One region of the Bacillus sp. N12A5 genome, then DNA from elsewhere that is predicted to be linked to it. Evidence: a T-box and tRNA genes for the amino acid it is inferred to sense, from the RefSeq annotation. Region 1 holds a T-box; the other holds one or more tRNA genes.
What was found. The T-box of region 1 lies ahead of tyrS (tyrosine--tRNA ligase). A T-box ahead of a tRNA ligase gene usually reads a tRNA of that ligase, here a tRNA-Tyr.
Positions count from the first base shown of each region.

Region 1 (7,335 bases):
AGCCAAGCAGGCCGAGCTCTTCAGCGCCGAAAGCGATAAAGCGGATTTCTTTATCAGATGGAACGCTTTTTAAGACGCGCGCCATTTCCAGCATGACAGAGGTTCCTGAGCCATTGTCATTTGCTCCGGGCGAAAAAGGAACACTATCGTAATGGGCTGTCACATACACAATGTCTGGATGTTTGATATTCTTTGGTTTTTTGATTCCGATGATGTTCTGGGAGGTTTGGTTTGTGAATGCTTTTAGTTTTAAGGTGGCTTCTTTTTGCTGGGTAAGGGTTTCACCGTCTTCTTTCTTAATTCCGACAACAGGAATGCCGGCTTTATTTCCCGATAGGTTTGGCGTCACAGGCACGAGGCTTTCTTTGTTGTTATAGATGATGACAGCCTTCGCACCGGCGGCCTCGGCATTTTTTGCTTTCTCATAAAATGTAAGGTCTCCTCTGGATATCAAGGCGATTTTGCCCTTGGCGTCAGCGGTAAAGTCCTTTGGATATCCCAAACCAGCATTGAAAAGCGGGGCCGTCAGCCCTTGTTCTTCAGTCGGGGCTGAGCCGGATGCCGCCCGAAGAAGAATATCGCGCCCTTCTGAAGACAGCGTTCCCTCAAGCCGGTCAGGAATACCAAACCGCTGAACCTTCACATCAAGGTTTAATTTTCTCAAGGATGAGGCGATCAATAGAGCGCTCTTTTTTTCAGCGGCAGTTCCGGCTATTCTAGGGCCGATGGCTTCACTTAGCTGAGAAATGGTGGAGTACGCGCGATTGGCTTTGAATGGGAGCTCTCTCTCGCTATCTGATATTTGTACAGCGCGCGCGGCAGGGGTGACACTCTGTGCCGGCAAGAGAACCGTTCCGGCAGTTAAAACGGCCATCGTCATTACAGTCAAAAGCTTTTTCATCAAAAACCCTCCCCTAATGTATGGATGGAGAATATTTCGGGATGCTAAAGGAATTTCCTGCAAAATGAAGAGCGTTTTTGAAAAGACAGTGCTTTATACCTGCAAAAAAACGCTTATGAATGAAGAGTCATAAGCGTTTTGGGATATTAGGCTATAGGAGCTTTAAAAACTTGCGTTTGCCGACTTGGATAATCATATTCTCCTTTATTTCTGCATTGGCGTGAACATCTGTTATTTTCTCTCCGTCGATGCGGATACCCCCGTTTTGAATCATGCGGCGTGCCTCGCTCTTCGAAGAGAGGAGCTTCAATGTAACGAGCAGATCGACAATCGAGATTGTTTTCTCGCCTTCCCATTGGACAGCCGGAATATCATCAGGAAGGCTGTTTTCCTGAAAGACGGTTTTAAACGATTGTTCGGCAGTCTCAGCGGCTTCCGCTCCGTGATACATTCGGACGATTGTTTTGGCTAAAAGCATTTTGGCATCCCGCGGATGGACGGTGCCGGTTTCTAATTCTTTCACGAGCTGTTTTTTCTCTTCTAGCTCTAAGTCCGTTGCCAAATGGATGTATTTTTTCATCAGGCTGTCTGGCAGTGACATCGTTTTTCCGTACATGTCGTTTGGATGTTCGTCAATGCCGATGTAGTTGTGTTTCGATTTCGACATTTTCTCAACCCCGTCTAAGCCCTCCAAGAGCGGCATAAGGATGACGACTTGTTTTTCTTTGTTGTATCGTTCTTGGAAATGCCGGCCCATCAGCACATTGAAATGCTGGTCTGTTCCGCCTAATTCAATATCGCTTTCAAGAACGACGGAATCGTATCCCTGCATCAGCGGGTAAAAGAAATCGGCTTTTGCATGGCGATGCGTTCTTCAAAATCGTCGCGTTCCATGAGGCGGGCTACGGTTATTTTGCCTGCCAAGTCAATAACATCCTCCAGATTCAATGTCTTCAGCCATTTCGAGTTGTAGTGAAGCTCGATTTTGTCTGGATCCAGTACTTTTCCGAATTGCTCAAAGTATGTTTTGGCATTGTGCTGAACTTCTTCATCGGACAGCTGCTTTCTGGCTGCTGACTTTCCGGTCGGATCACCGATTTTTCCTGTGAAATCCCCAATTAACAGCTGGACAATGTGGCCGTTTTCTTGAAATTGGCGCAGCTTGTTTAACACCACCGTATGGCCCAGATGCACATCCGGTGCAGATGGATCTAATCCGAGCTTAATTTTTAGCGGTGTGCCTGTCGAAATTGATTTCACGAGCTTTGCCTTTAATTCCTCCGGCGGTATGACTTCTTGGGCGCCTGTCATGTATAGCTGAAGCTGTCTCTCGACTTCTTTTTGCTGTGCAGCTGTGAGCTGGTCAAATGTTTTCATCATTCGTTCTTCCTCCTTTTTTTGAAACACAAAAAAGAGCCCATCCCGATAAGGGACGTGGCTCAATGCACGCGGTACCACCCTGGTTGAAGACATCGTCTTCCGCTCATTCGAATAACGGTTTCCCGTTCTTTGCTACTAAGGTTCACAAAGAAAGCTCGGGGAGGTAATTCACGTTTGCTGTGTGCCGGCTCGCACCTTCCGCCGGCTCTCTGAAACAGGGAGACAAACCGCTACTGGATTCCCGTCAAAGCTTAGGTTGTATGAAGATTGTCAGCAACCTTTCTAAGCAGCCCTGTTAATATTTTCTGTTCGTCCTTCGTCATTCCCGCAATGAGCTCTGTTTCCCCTTTGTGAAACTCCGGGTAGAGTTCTTCGATCGCTTGTTTGCCGGAATCGGTGATAGAGACAAACACGAGTCGCCGATCCCTTGTGTCGATGCTTTTTCGGCAAAACTCCTTTTTTTCGAGCGTTTTGATCACGTTGCTTGCTGTAGCTGTAGATATCCCTGACAGCTCAGCGATTTTTCTCGTTTCGAGCGCTCCCCATACCCATAGATCATAAAGAATGGAGAAAGCGGTCCAAGAAAGGTTATAGGAAGAAAGAACCTCAGTCTCCATTTTGACACGGAGCCTTTGTGCAGACCGATACAGGTTTGTCGCAATCGATATGGCTTCCAGGTTCAGTGACTCAATGGGCATTTGTGTAAGCTTAGAAAGTGTGTCGTGTTCTTCTTTTCGAAGCTGCTGATGTGGATGAGAACGTTTCATTGTTTAAGCCTGCCTTAAGTTTCTGAATCATTAGCTATGAAACGAATTGTAACAGAGTCTGATGTGAACTTCAAGCCTATATATCGGTGAATAAAAAAAGACAAAAAAACACCAAACTAAAGAAAAACCCGCAAACGGGGGTGCCATCTTGCAAAAATATGTTCAATCCGTCTATAAACAAGATCCGTTTCACCTTTTTTCAGCAGAGCATGTGGTGACATTAGCGGTGATTGCCATTTTGGCCATTTTGTTGTTTCTGTTCCGCGAACTGGTCAGGCGGCCTAAACTCAGCTTATTTCTGCGCTATTTGTTTGTGTTTCTGCTGGTTGGTTCGCAAATCGGTTATCAAATATGGATGATCGCAACGGGGAGGTGGTCTGTGCGCACTTCATTGCCTCTCCAGCTTAGTGACTTGTCGGTGTATTTGTCGGCCATTATGCTAGTAACAAAAAACAGAAAGCTGTTTGTCTTCTTATATTTTGTCGGCATCGGGAGCTCGATTCAGGCTCTTTTGACACCTGACCTCGGTATGTTTTCATTTCCGCATGTTCGATATATCCTCTTTTTTATTTCGCACGGATCTGTGTTTTTATCCTGCCTGCTGATGGCGGTGGTTGGCACTTATAGAATGAGCCAGCGCTCTTTATGGGTGACCGTCCTGATTGTCAATGTGTATGGAGTCTGCATTTATCTGCTTGATCGCTGGCTTGGCGCGAATTATATGTACTTGACGAAAAAACCGGGAGGCTCTTCTCTCTTGGATGTTCTCGGGCCGTGGCCGTGGTATATCGCTTCGGCTGAAGCCATAACGATTGCCAGCTTCTACATCCTCTACTGGCTTTATCGCATGATGAAAAAATGACATCTTTTTTGTTGTATGACACATTCTGTTTAAAAAATTGTCGGAGAACGTGTTTATTTTTTTGAAAAAGGGTATGTAACTTGTACAACAAAAAGGGAGATGAATACCATTGAGGAAAGATGAAATCATGCATATCGTATCATGCGCAGATGATAATTATGCTCGTCATTTAGGTGGGATGTTCGTTTCTTTATTGACAAATATGGATCAGGAGAGAGAAGTAAAATTATACGTCATAGATGGCGGAATTAAACCTGATAACAAAAAAAGACTGGAAGAAACCACATTGAAATTCGGCGTGCCGATTGAGTTTTTAGAAGTGGATACCAATATGTATGAGCATGCGGTAGAAAGCAGCCATATTACAAAAGCCGCGTATTACCGCATTTCAATCCCAGACTTAATTAAGGATGAGAGCATCAAGCGAATGATTTATATCGATTGTGACGCGCTTGTCTTGGAGGATATTTCGAAGTTATGGGACTTGGACATTGCGCCATACACCGTAGCCGCTGTTGAGGATGCGGGGCAGCATGAACGCCTGAAAGAAATGAATGTCACTGATACAGGAAAGTATTTTAACTCAGGTATCATGATTATTGATTTTGAGTCTTGGAGAAAGCAAAACATCACAGAAAAAGTCATCAACTTTATCAATGAACACCCAGACGAAGACTTTCTTGTGCTGCATGACCAAGATGCACTGAATGCGATCTTGTATGATCAGTGGTATGAACTTCATCCGCGCTGGAACGCTCAAACATATATCATGTTAAAATTGAAAACACCACCGACTCTGTTAGGGCGGAAGCAATATAATGAAACGAGAGAAAACCCGGCAATCGTGCACTTCTGCGGCGGAGAAAAACCTTGGAACTCCAATACAAAACATCCGTATCGCGAGGAGTATTTCCATTACATGTCCTATACGAAGTGGAATACGATTGGGAACCCGGCGATCAACCAATAAATTGAATATAAAAAACGCTTTTGATATCTCAAAAGCGTTTTTTTGTTTGCCTCAGCGCGCCACTGACCGTTGATAAAACCGCTGAATATGCATGGCGATATAGCACAATTCTTTTTCAGGAAACTCAAACCCGTATTCCTTCTTCACAAATGTGCCGATGCTTAGGGCACACAGGAAGGCATCCTTAAACTTCTCTTTAATAATGTCGATCATTTCTGCATCCAGCTCGTAAATGGATTCGCCCGCTTTGATGTGTTGAATGGCAAAGCGGAGATGCGTCACAAGCCGTTCATAAGAGATGGTATCTTCCACAATATTGATTGACAGCTGAGTTTCAATAATCTCGATAATATCACGGATCATCGTTGTAATATCAAGTGTCTGCGTCATGTCACCGGCATTGTTTCTAGCCGTGTGGATATGCATGGCGATATTGCCGATTTCATCATCAGGAATGTGAATCCCCAGTTTATCTTGAATCAACGCTCTGGCCCATAAGCCGATCTGGAATTCCTTCGGATAAAGGACTTTGATCTCATTCAGCAGCGGGTTTTTGATGACCATTCCATTGCTGAGGCGTTCGATTGCAAAGGAGAGATGGTCTGAAAAAGCGACATGAATACGCTCGTTGATTTTAATGTTCAGCTCTTGTTCGGCATGGGAGATAATTTGCTCGGAAATCTGAATATGGTCTTCCGGCAATGTTTCTAAAATCTCTTCGAACTGCTTATAATCAGGTGTATCTTTTCTGACAAAGGTTTTTTCTATTTTTGACGGATCGACAATATCATTCTTCTTTTTGTCGAACGCAATTCCTGCACCTAAGAGAATCTTCTCTTCATTTTGATCCTTTACGACGATAGCATTATGATTTAAGATTCTTTTAATTTTCATAGCTCTTTTGTCCTTTCATCCCCCGTTTTATGAATGAAAACGAATAAATCCAGTTATTCTGTCTCTTCTTTAAACCCGAGAAACAATGTAGCTATAAAAGCAGAGACGGCCGCGATCAAAAAACCGATCATATAATGAACGAAATTAGCAGCGCCGAACGGCAGCACGATTGAAATCATCGGAATGCCTGTCAGCCCGTAGGAATTCGACACAACATGCATCGCAACCACATATGCGCCTCCAATAGCCCCGCCGATGGCAGCCCCGATAAAGGGCCGGATCAGTTTGACATTGACCCCGAATACAATCGGCTCCACAATGCCTAAAAACGCGGTAAGGGAAGCGGGGAGCGCAATTTTCTTCAGTCTTGATTGTTTCGTTTTGAAGAAAACCGCAAGTCCCGCTCCGCCTTGGGCCACATTTGCCATCGACCATATCGGCACTAAAAAGTTCACCCCGACATGCGGATCGGAAAGCAGCGTTGCTTCAATCGCATAAAAGCTATGATGCAACCCGGACAAAACGATGGTGGAGTAGATGCCGCCGAACAGGGCTCCGGCAGCAATGCCGGCGTGATCATAGATATAGACAATCGATTGTGTCATGATCTGGCCGATGATGGATGCGGCGGGATTCATCACAATCAGCGCGAGGCACCCTGTCACCATGACTGTAATAAAAGGAATGATGACGGCATCAAGCGACTTCGGCACAATCGATTTTAACAGCTTCTCGATTTTGCTCATGACATAAACGGAGAGAAGAATCGGGATAATGGAGCCTTGATAGCCCATCATTGGAATATGCAGCCCCCAGATGTCTAGTGAAGCGGGGGTTTTGCTGCCGAGCATAGACGGATCCAGCAGATCAGGATGCGTCAAAAGCCCTGCTATTACTGCCCCTAAATATGGATTGCTGCCAAATTGCCGTGCGGCACTGAAGCCGACTAATATCGGCAGCAAAATAAAGGCTGTGCTGGACACGAGGTCGAGCATCTTGATCAATGGGCTGTCGGCTGCGAACCAGTGAAACACCTTAATCATGCCGATCAGCCCCATGAGAAGGCCGCTTGCTGTGATTGCCGGGATAATCGGCACAAAAATATCGGACAGTGTTTTTGCAAATGCTGCGACAGGGTTCAGCTTTTTGCTCGCCTTTTTCTGTTGAACAGGCTCTTCAGAAGGTGCGGCCTCCCACACGTGAACGACTTCTTTATATATTTTGTTGACGACGCCTGCTCCGAAGATGATCTGGAATAGCCCATATCGGAAAAAGGTGCCCTGCACACCTTGCAGGTTTTCAATAGCATGTATATCGATTTTCGTCTCGTCTTTTACCTCAAAACGAAGACGGGTTGTACAATGGCTGATGCTGATAATATTGCTTTTTCCTCCTGCGAGGAGCAATAATTCTTTTGCAATCTCTTTTTGCAAACAATCAAAACCTCCTTTGCTGAAGAAAAGTCGGCTTGTTCATCGTATCAAATGAAAAGTTGACAATCAAAATGAAAAAAGTGAGAATTACCGGCTGAAAATGACAAAACGTGCTAGGACAACAAAAA
Region 1 is NZ_JALAMR010000017.1:82,318-89,652, reverse strand. It holds gene ywaD (aminopeptidase YwaD) at 1-901, opposite strand, end outside; partial or broken gene tyrS (tyrosine--tRNA ligase) at 1,053-2,281, opposite strand; T-box leader at 2,327-2,538, opposite strand; gene ywaE (tyrZ transcriptional regulator YwaE) at 2,533-3,048, opposite strand; gene MOC09_RS17450 (TIGR02206 family membrane protein) at 3,197-3,910, shown strand; gene MOC09_RS17445 (glycosyltransferase family 8 protein) at 4,020-4,880, shown strand; gene sacY (transcription antiterminator SacY) at 4,932-5,774, opposite strand; gene sacX (SacY negative regulator SacX) at 5,828-7,207, opposite strand.

Region 2 (7,335 bases), on a different contig from region 1:
GCCTACCTGTCCTGCGCCTCCCATAGCCAAAATAGGGAGCAGAGGATCATTGCCGATTGAATTGATCAGTTCCATGTGCACTGGCGTCAAGCCTTGATGCAGTCCAGTCACGACGAGAGGAAGGAAGGTTGCGCCCAGAATAAAGCCTGCAGCGATACCGCCGATGTCCAAGATGGACTGAAGACCGGATGTAATGGCATCAGAAATGAAGCCGCCTAAAGGCATAAATACGACATAAGTGACGATTCCGGTGATTAACAGTGAGACGGTTGGGGTGACAATGATATCGAGTGATTGAGGAATAAAACGGCGGATAAATCGTTCAGTGTAAGCAATGAATATAGCTGCGAATAGAACTCCGATCAGACCTCCCCTGCCCGGAAGAAGCTCTTCTCCGAATAAACTGATCTTTGCAATCTCCGGATTTATAATCAAGATCCCGGCCAGAGCCCCAAGAGCAGGTGTCCCGCCAAATTCTTTCGATGCGTTGATACCGACAAGGATGCCGAGATATGTGAATAACCCTGATCCGATGACTGTCAGGATAACAGCAATTTGTGATTCTGCAGAGAGCCATCCGGCTTGAATAATTGCTTTGGTAATCCCAGTAATTAAACCGGAAGCGACGAGTGCAGGAATAAGAGGGATAAAGATGCTGGCAATTTTACGTAAAAAAAGTTTAAAAGGAGTGGCGTTTTTTCGGTTGATATCGGCCTTCTTTTTAGCGGCTGCTTCTGTAACATTGACACCCTCTTCTGCTGACACGAGCTTTGAGAAAGCGGCTGTGACATGATTGACGACTCCTGTGCCGAGGATAATTTGTAAGGTTTCAGCCTCAACAACCCCTAGTACGCCGTCGAGCTCTCTTAAAGCCTGAACATCTGTTTTACTCCCATCGTAAGGCGTAATACGCAGGCGTGTCATGCAATGCGTATATGAAGAAATATTGGATTTTCCTCCGCATAGCTCAAGGATTTTCTTTGCGAGATGCTGGTAGTTATTTTCTTTGCTCATCAAAACCCCTCCCCTTCAAGATGCCTTATTTTTTCCGCATAGATTGTATGGCTGCTCTTGTTTTATCAATGTAGCCGGTTGTTTCTTCATATTGCTCGGCTGCCATACCTAGAAACAAAACATCAATCATAAAAAGCTGGGCGAGACGGGAGGAAGTGGCTGCACTTCGAAGCAGGGCTTCATTGGAATGTGCTGTGTACAATGGGACATCAGCGAGCGCGGAGACGGATGTTTGACTGAATTGTGTGAGGCTGATCGTTGTGATTCCTTTTTCCTTAGCCATGGCGAGCAGTTCAATAATTTCCTGCGTCTCTCCTGAAAATGAAATGGCGAATACGATGTCTTCCTTATCCGCGTTTGCGATTAAAGATGCCACAAGATGAGTATCTGTGAATGCAGTTGCTGGTTTATGAATACGAAGCCACTTTTGCTGGACGTCCTTGGCAACAATACCGGAAGCGCCGACACCGATAAAATGCACGGTATGAGCTTTGAGAAGCAGAGAAACCGCTCGTTCAAGCTCTTTGTAGTCCATCAGGTCTGACGTATCCTGAATGGCTTGAATGGCATTTCCGGCCGCTTTTTCAGAAATGGAGGGCAGCGGTTCGTGGGGCGCAATGTCCCGGTAGCCTTGTAAGGAGGGCTTTGCCAGATCCCCTGCTATTCTCATTTTTAGATCTTGAAAGCCTTTTAGCCCAAGTGATTTGCAGAGTCTGATGACGGCAGCGTCACTTGAATTGGCTAAGGCGCTGATTTCACTGACAGTGCTTTCGATTGCTTTGTGGGGCTGGGTTAGGATGTAATCTGCAAGTTTACGCTCAGATGGAGGGAGCTTGTGCTTCATTGATTGGATGATTGCTAATCCGCCTGTTGCCATTCCCGGTCTCTCCTTATCTTAAATGGTAATATTCGATTGCCGTGTCTATAAAACCGTTTGCTTCATCAAGCAATGCCTTAGCCTTTTCCTGATCTGTGCTTGTTTTGAGCATGACGATTGCCGTTTTAACGTGTTGATTGGCTTGTTCTAATGTGTTTCTTGCTGTGTCGTATGAAGCGTTTGTGAGACTTTGGATGATGCTGATGGCGCGTTCTTTTAATTTTTTGTTGCTGACGTTAACGTCTACCATCAAGTTTTCGTAAACCTTGCCGATTTTGACCATGACTGCCGTGGATATCATGTTTAGAATCATTTTATGAGCGGTTGCGGCTTTCATACGTGTTGATCCTGTAATGGCCTCAGGCCCGACGACAACCTCAATGCTGTGATCCGCATCCTTACTGATGGCGGAGTTTTCATTACAGGTAAGGGCGATGGTATGTGCTCCGACTTTGCGGGCGTATGTTAGGGCGCCTGCGGCATAAGGTGTGCGTCCGCTTGCTGCAATGGCAATGACAGTGTCGTTTGGAGTGAGCTGTATGTTTTTTAGATCCTCAGCTCCGGCTTCTTCACTGTCCTCAATCCCCTCTGCTGCCTGCAAAAATGCGTTGGGGCCTCCAGCCATGATACCGATGACCTGATCTGGGTTTACGCTGTAGGTGGGAGGACATTCAACGGCATCCATCACACCGAGTCTGCCGCTAGTGCCGGCGCCTGTATATATGAGCCGGCCTCCATTTTGAAACGAGTCGCAGGCGCAATCTACGGCTATTTTGATATCGGGGAGAACCTGCTGAACGGCGGCTGCGACTTTCATATCTTCGTTGTTGATCATCTTGAGGATGCCGAGCGTGTTTGCTTTGTGGATTTCTGTTGTTTGGCTATTGCGTGATTCCGTTGTAAGACGGTGAAGATGTAATGGTTCTGACATGAGGATGCCCCCTGTTTTAACATAATATATTTCAATATTCAGTATATTCATTTCTGTTATGATATTTCAACTATGTTTTTTCGTTTTTGAAATTTTATTTCATTTGGGCCTATAAGAAATAATGAAGAATCAGCTGTTCTCCGAGAGGCCCGATTCTTCGCCGGCCTTTATCAAGGAACCCGCTTTTCATATAAAGGTGCTTTGCTCGTGAGTTTAGGTGATTGACGGCCAAGATGATTTCATCGCACCATGGAAAATAACCGCTCACAAAAGAGGGAAGCTGAAGCATTGCTTTTTTGGCATAGCCTTTTCCGTGATGCATAGCATTTAATGACAGGGAACTGAGCAGTAAAGCAAATGGGTTGTTAGAATAGGGAGCAAGCGTTTCTTTTGAAGTGTGTAAAATAAAAAAACCGACTGGCAGATCGTCTTTTAAGATGACAACCGGATACCGGTCCTGTATGCCAAGGGCCTGAGTCAGCACCTCTTTTGGGAGGGAGGTAAAGCGTTTGTCATCGTTGGTTAGCGTGAATGATTGAAGCTCCTGCAAGTGTTCAGGCCTATAGAAGGATAAAGAAATGTCTTGAGTCATGTTGTGCCCTCCTTACATTATGTCATCTAGCTGGTTTTCTGAAATAACGCGGTAGCCCGCTCGTTTTAACAGTGCGGCGGTCACTCCGCTGCCGGTGATTTTTTGGCCGGAGAATGTGCCGTTATAGATAAACCTGCTTCCGCACGATGGACTGTTTTCTTTTAATATGACGGCAGAGGCATTGATTTCTTTTGCGTAAGCTAATGTTTTCGCGGTTCCATTGAGAACATCCTCGCCGGTGCCTCCGATGATTTCCGCAGGTTCACGGGGAGTTGAGAAGCCGCCGAGAAGCTCAGGGCAAGCCATGATGGCTTTATTTTCATCGAGAAGTTTTCTGATTTTCTCTGATGCGGCATGAGAGCCGTTGTATCTGCATTCAATGCCGCCAAGGCAAGAGCTGACTAGCATCATCTTGGTTTCTCCTCTCTTGATTCGCTTGTCTCTATCATAAAAGAAATGATAAATGTTGGGGGGCTTTTTCAGTTAAAAAAGGAGTTAAAAAGTTTGAAAATAAAAAATTTAATTTTTCTCTTTACAAAGGGGTGGTAACCTGTATATAATAACTTTTGTCAGCTCGACGAGAACACAAACGGCCCGTTGGTCAAGCGGTTAAGACACCGCCCTTTCACGGCGGTAACACGGGTTCGAATCCCGTACGGGTCACCATTTGGAGGATTAGCTCAGCTGGGAGAGCATCTGCCTTACAAGCAGAGGGTCGGCGGTTCGAGCCCGTCATCCTCCACCATCTTGCCGGTGTAGCTCAATTGGTAGAGCAACTGACTTGTAATCAGTAGGTTGGGGGTTCAAGTCCTCTTGCCGGCACTCTTTTCTTACATGAATATGGAGGGGTAGCGAAGTGGCTAAACGCGGCGGACTGTAAATCCGCTCCCTCAGGGTTCGGCAGTTCGAATCTGCCCCCCTCCACCATTATTGGGCTATAGCCAAGCGGTAAGGCAACGGACTTTGACTCCGTCATGCGTTGGTTCGAATCCAGCTAGCCCAGTCACAGACACCTTTGATCAAAAGGTGTCTTTTTTTCTTTTTAAAATCATTCCAACTTCTAACTGTTCAGTCTGTATAGTAATTTTAAAAATATGTTAAGGTAGTTTATTCACGAATTACCATCTACACCCTGCCAAAAATTTGATAAACTTATTTTATAAAAAAGTTGAAACCTTTTGAAACGAAGCTCGTATACATACAGACCGGTGAAGGCAGAGGTTAGATAAATATGGAAATGATGATTAAAAAGAGAATTAAGCAAGTCAAAAAAGGCGACCAAAATGCATTTGCGGACATCGTAGATATTTACAAGGATAAAATTTATCAGCTTTGCTACCGTATGCTTGGCAATGTGCATGAGGCGGAGGATATTGCACAGGAGGCTTTCATCAGAGCGTACGTTAATATCGACAGTTTTGATATTAACCGGAAATTTTCAACTTGGCTTTATCGAATCGCAACCAATTTGACCATTGATCGCATTCGCAAAAAGAAGCCTGATTATTACCTCGATGCAGAGGTGGCTGGTACGGAAGGCTTGACGATGTATTCACAAATCGCCGCAGATGGGGTTTTGCCTGAAGATGCTGTTGTGTCGCTGGAGCTCTCTAACACGATACAGCAGAAAATTTTAAAGCTTCCTGACAAATACAGAACAGTCATCGTATTAAAGTATATTGACGAACTCTCACTAATTGAAATTGGCGAGATTCTGAACATCCCTGTGGGAACTGTAAAAACGCGGATTCACAGAGGCAGAGAGGCTCTTAGAAAACAATTAAGGGATCTTTAAGTGGGGTGATGAAATGGGCTGTCCAGAACAAATTGTGCAGCTTATGCATATGCATCTTGATGGAGATATCCCTCCAAAAGATGAACAGGTATTAAAGGAACATCTTGAGACATGCGAGAAATGCAAAAAGCATTTTTATGAGATGGAAAAATCCATAGCGCTCGTCCGGAGCACATCGCATGTTGAAGCCCCCGCGAATTTTACCGCTAACGTCATGGCGAAATTGCCTAAGGAGAAGAAAAGAGCTTCTGTGAAAAGATGGTTCAGATCCCATCCCGTTATCGCAGCTGCTGCGGTATTCATCATTTTGATGGGCGGAGGTTTTTTAAACAGCTGGCATAATGACCACAATTTCAGCGTGTCCAAGCAGCCGAATCTTGTGGTGCATAACAATACTGTGATCGTGCCTGAAGGTGAGACGGTCAAAGGTGATGTCACTGTCAAAAACGGCAAGCTGATTATTAAAGGAAAAATAGACGGGGATGTAACCGTCGTAAACGGCGAAAAGTATATGGCCTCTGCTGGACAAGTCACCGGTCAGATTGAAGAAATCAATGAGTTATTCGACTGGACATGGTACAAAATGAAGTCTGCGGGGAAAAGTGTATTTAGTGCATTAGATCCGAACGGAAAAGAGTAAAGCGTATCAGCGCTTTGCTCTTTTTTTTGCGTGCTGAAAGGGCTGGCACATTTCACTTGCTAAATCGAAATGTGGTATAATGGGCTCGCTATGTAAAGTACATATGCGTAACACGTAAAACAAACATTACGAAATGACTGAATTCTTGGAGGACGAGGAAATGGCTTTTGAGGATATCCCTTTTTTGCAGTACCTCGGCAATGCCGTTGATATTCTCCTTGTTTGGTATGTGATATATAAACTGATTATGGTGATACGCGGCACGAAAGCGGTTCAGCTGTTAAAAGGAATTGTCGTGATCGTGCTTGTCCGTATGGCCAGCCAATATTTGGGCCTCAGCACACTTCAATGGCTGATGGACCAAGCGATAACATGGGGATTTTTAGCAATTATTATTATCTTTCAGCCTGAGCTGAGAAGAGCGCTTGAACAGCTTGGCCGCGGCCGCTTTTTTTCAAGGAGCGGCACGCCTGTAGAGGAAGCGCAGCAGAAAACGATTGAGGCCATTGCAAAAGCGATTAATTATATGGCAAAACGCCGTATAGGCGCCCTGCTGACCATTGAGCGGGATACCGGAATGGGAGATTATATTGAGACCGGCATCCCATTGAATGCCAAAGTCAGCTCTGAGCTGCTGATCAATATTTTTATTCCGAACACCCCGCTTCATGACGGTGCGGTGATTATGAAGAATAATGAAATTGCCGCTGCAGCCTGTTATCTGCCGCTTTCGGAGAGCCCGTTTATTTCAAAAGAACTGGGTACGCGGCACAGAGCGGCTGTCGGCATCAGTGAAGTAACGGACAGTTTGACGATTATTGTGTCTGAAGAGACCGGCGGCGTCAGTGTGGCGAAGAACGGCGACCTTCACAGAGAGCTGACGGAAGAAGCACTGAAAGAAATGCTTGAAGCCGAGTTTAAGAAAAACACCAGAGACACTTCTTCTAACCGCTGGTATTGGAGGGGCAAGAAAAATGGATAAATTCTTAAACAACCGCTGGGCTGTGAAAATCATTGCGCTGCTTTTCGCGCTCTTGCTTTATGTGGCGGTTAACAGCAATCAAGCACCGACTCCGAAAAAACCGGGTGAATCTTTCTTTCCGACATCAACAACTGATGAAGCAACACTGACCGATATTCCGGTCAAAGCGTATTATGATGACGAAAATTACGTCGTGACAGGTGTACCGCAAACGGTAAATGTCACGATAAAAGGTTCGACAAGCGCCGTGAAAAAGGCTAGGCAGACCAAGAACTTCGAAATATATGCCGATATGGAACATTTGAAAACCGGCACACATAAGGTCGAGCTTAAGGCCAAAAATGTGTCGGATGGGCTGACAATCTCAATCAACCCGTCTGTTACGACAGTAACCATTCAAGAACGGACGACCAAAAGCTTTCCCGTAGAGGTGGAATACTACAATAAAAGCAAAATGAAAAAAGGCTATTCTCCGGAGCAGCCGATTGTCAGTCCGAAAAATGT
Region 2 is NZ_JALAMR010000001.1:36,527-43,861, reverse strand. It holds gene MOC09_RS00245 (PTS transporter subunit EIIC) at 1-1,014, opposite strand, end outside; gene MOC09_RS00240 (MurR/RpiR family transcriptional regulator) at 1,040-1,891, opposite strand; gene murQ (N-acetylmuramic acid 6-phosphate etherase) at 1,905-2,822, opposite strand; gene MOC09_RS00230 (GNAT family N-acetyltransferase) at 2,932-3,414, opposite strand; gene MOC09_RS00225 (DUF523 domain-containing protein) at 3,427-3,825, opposite strand; tRNA gene MOC09_RS00220 (tRNA-Glu) at 4,006-4,080, shown strand; tRNA gene MOC09_RS00215 (tRNA-Val) at 4,084-4,159, shown strand; tRNA gene MOC09_RS00210 (tRNA-Thr) at 4,164-4,236, shown strand; tRNA gene MOC09_RS00205 (tRNA-Tyr) at 4,257-4,341, shown strand; tRNA gene MOC09_RS00200 (tRNA-Gln) at 4,346-4,417, shown strand; gene sigW (RNA polymerase sigma factor SigW) at 4,646-5,209, shown strand; gene rsiW (anti-sigma-W factor RsiW) at 5,223-5,849, shown strand; gene cdaA (diadenylate cyclase CdaA) at 6,010-6,831, shown strand; gene cdaR (CdaA regulatory protein CdaR) at 6,824-7,335, shown strand, end outside.
Region 2: it has a tRNA-Tyr gene. The T-box ahead of tyrS (tyrosine--tRNA ligase) is inferred to sense a tRNA for this amino acid. The anticodon was not compared.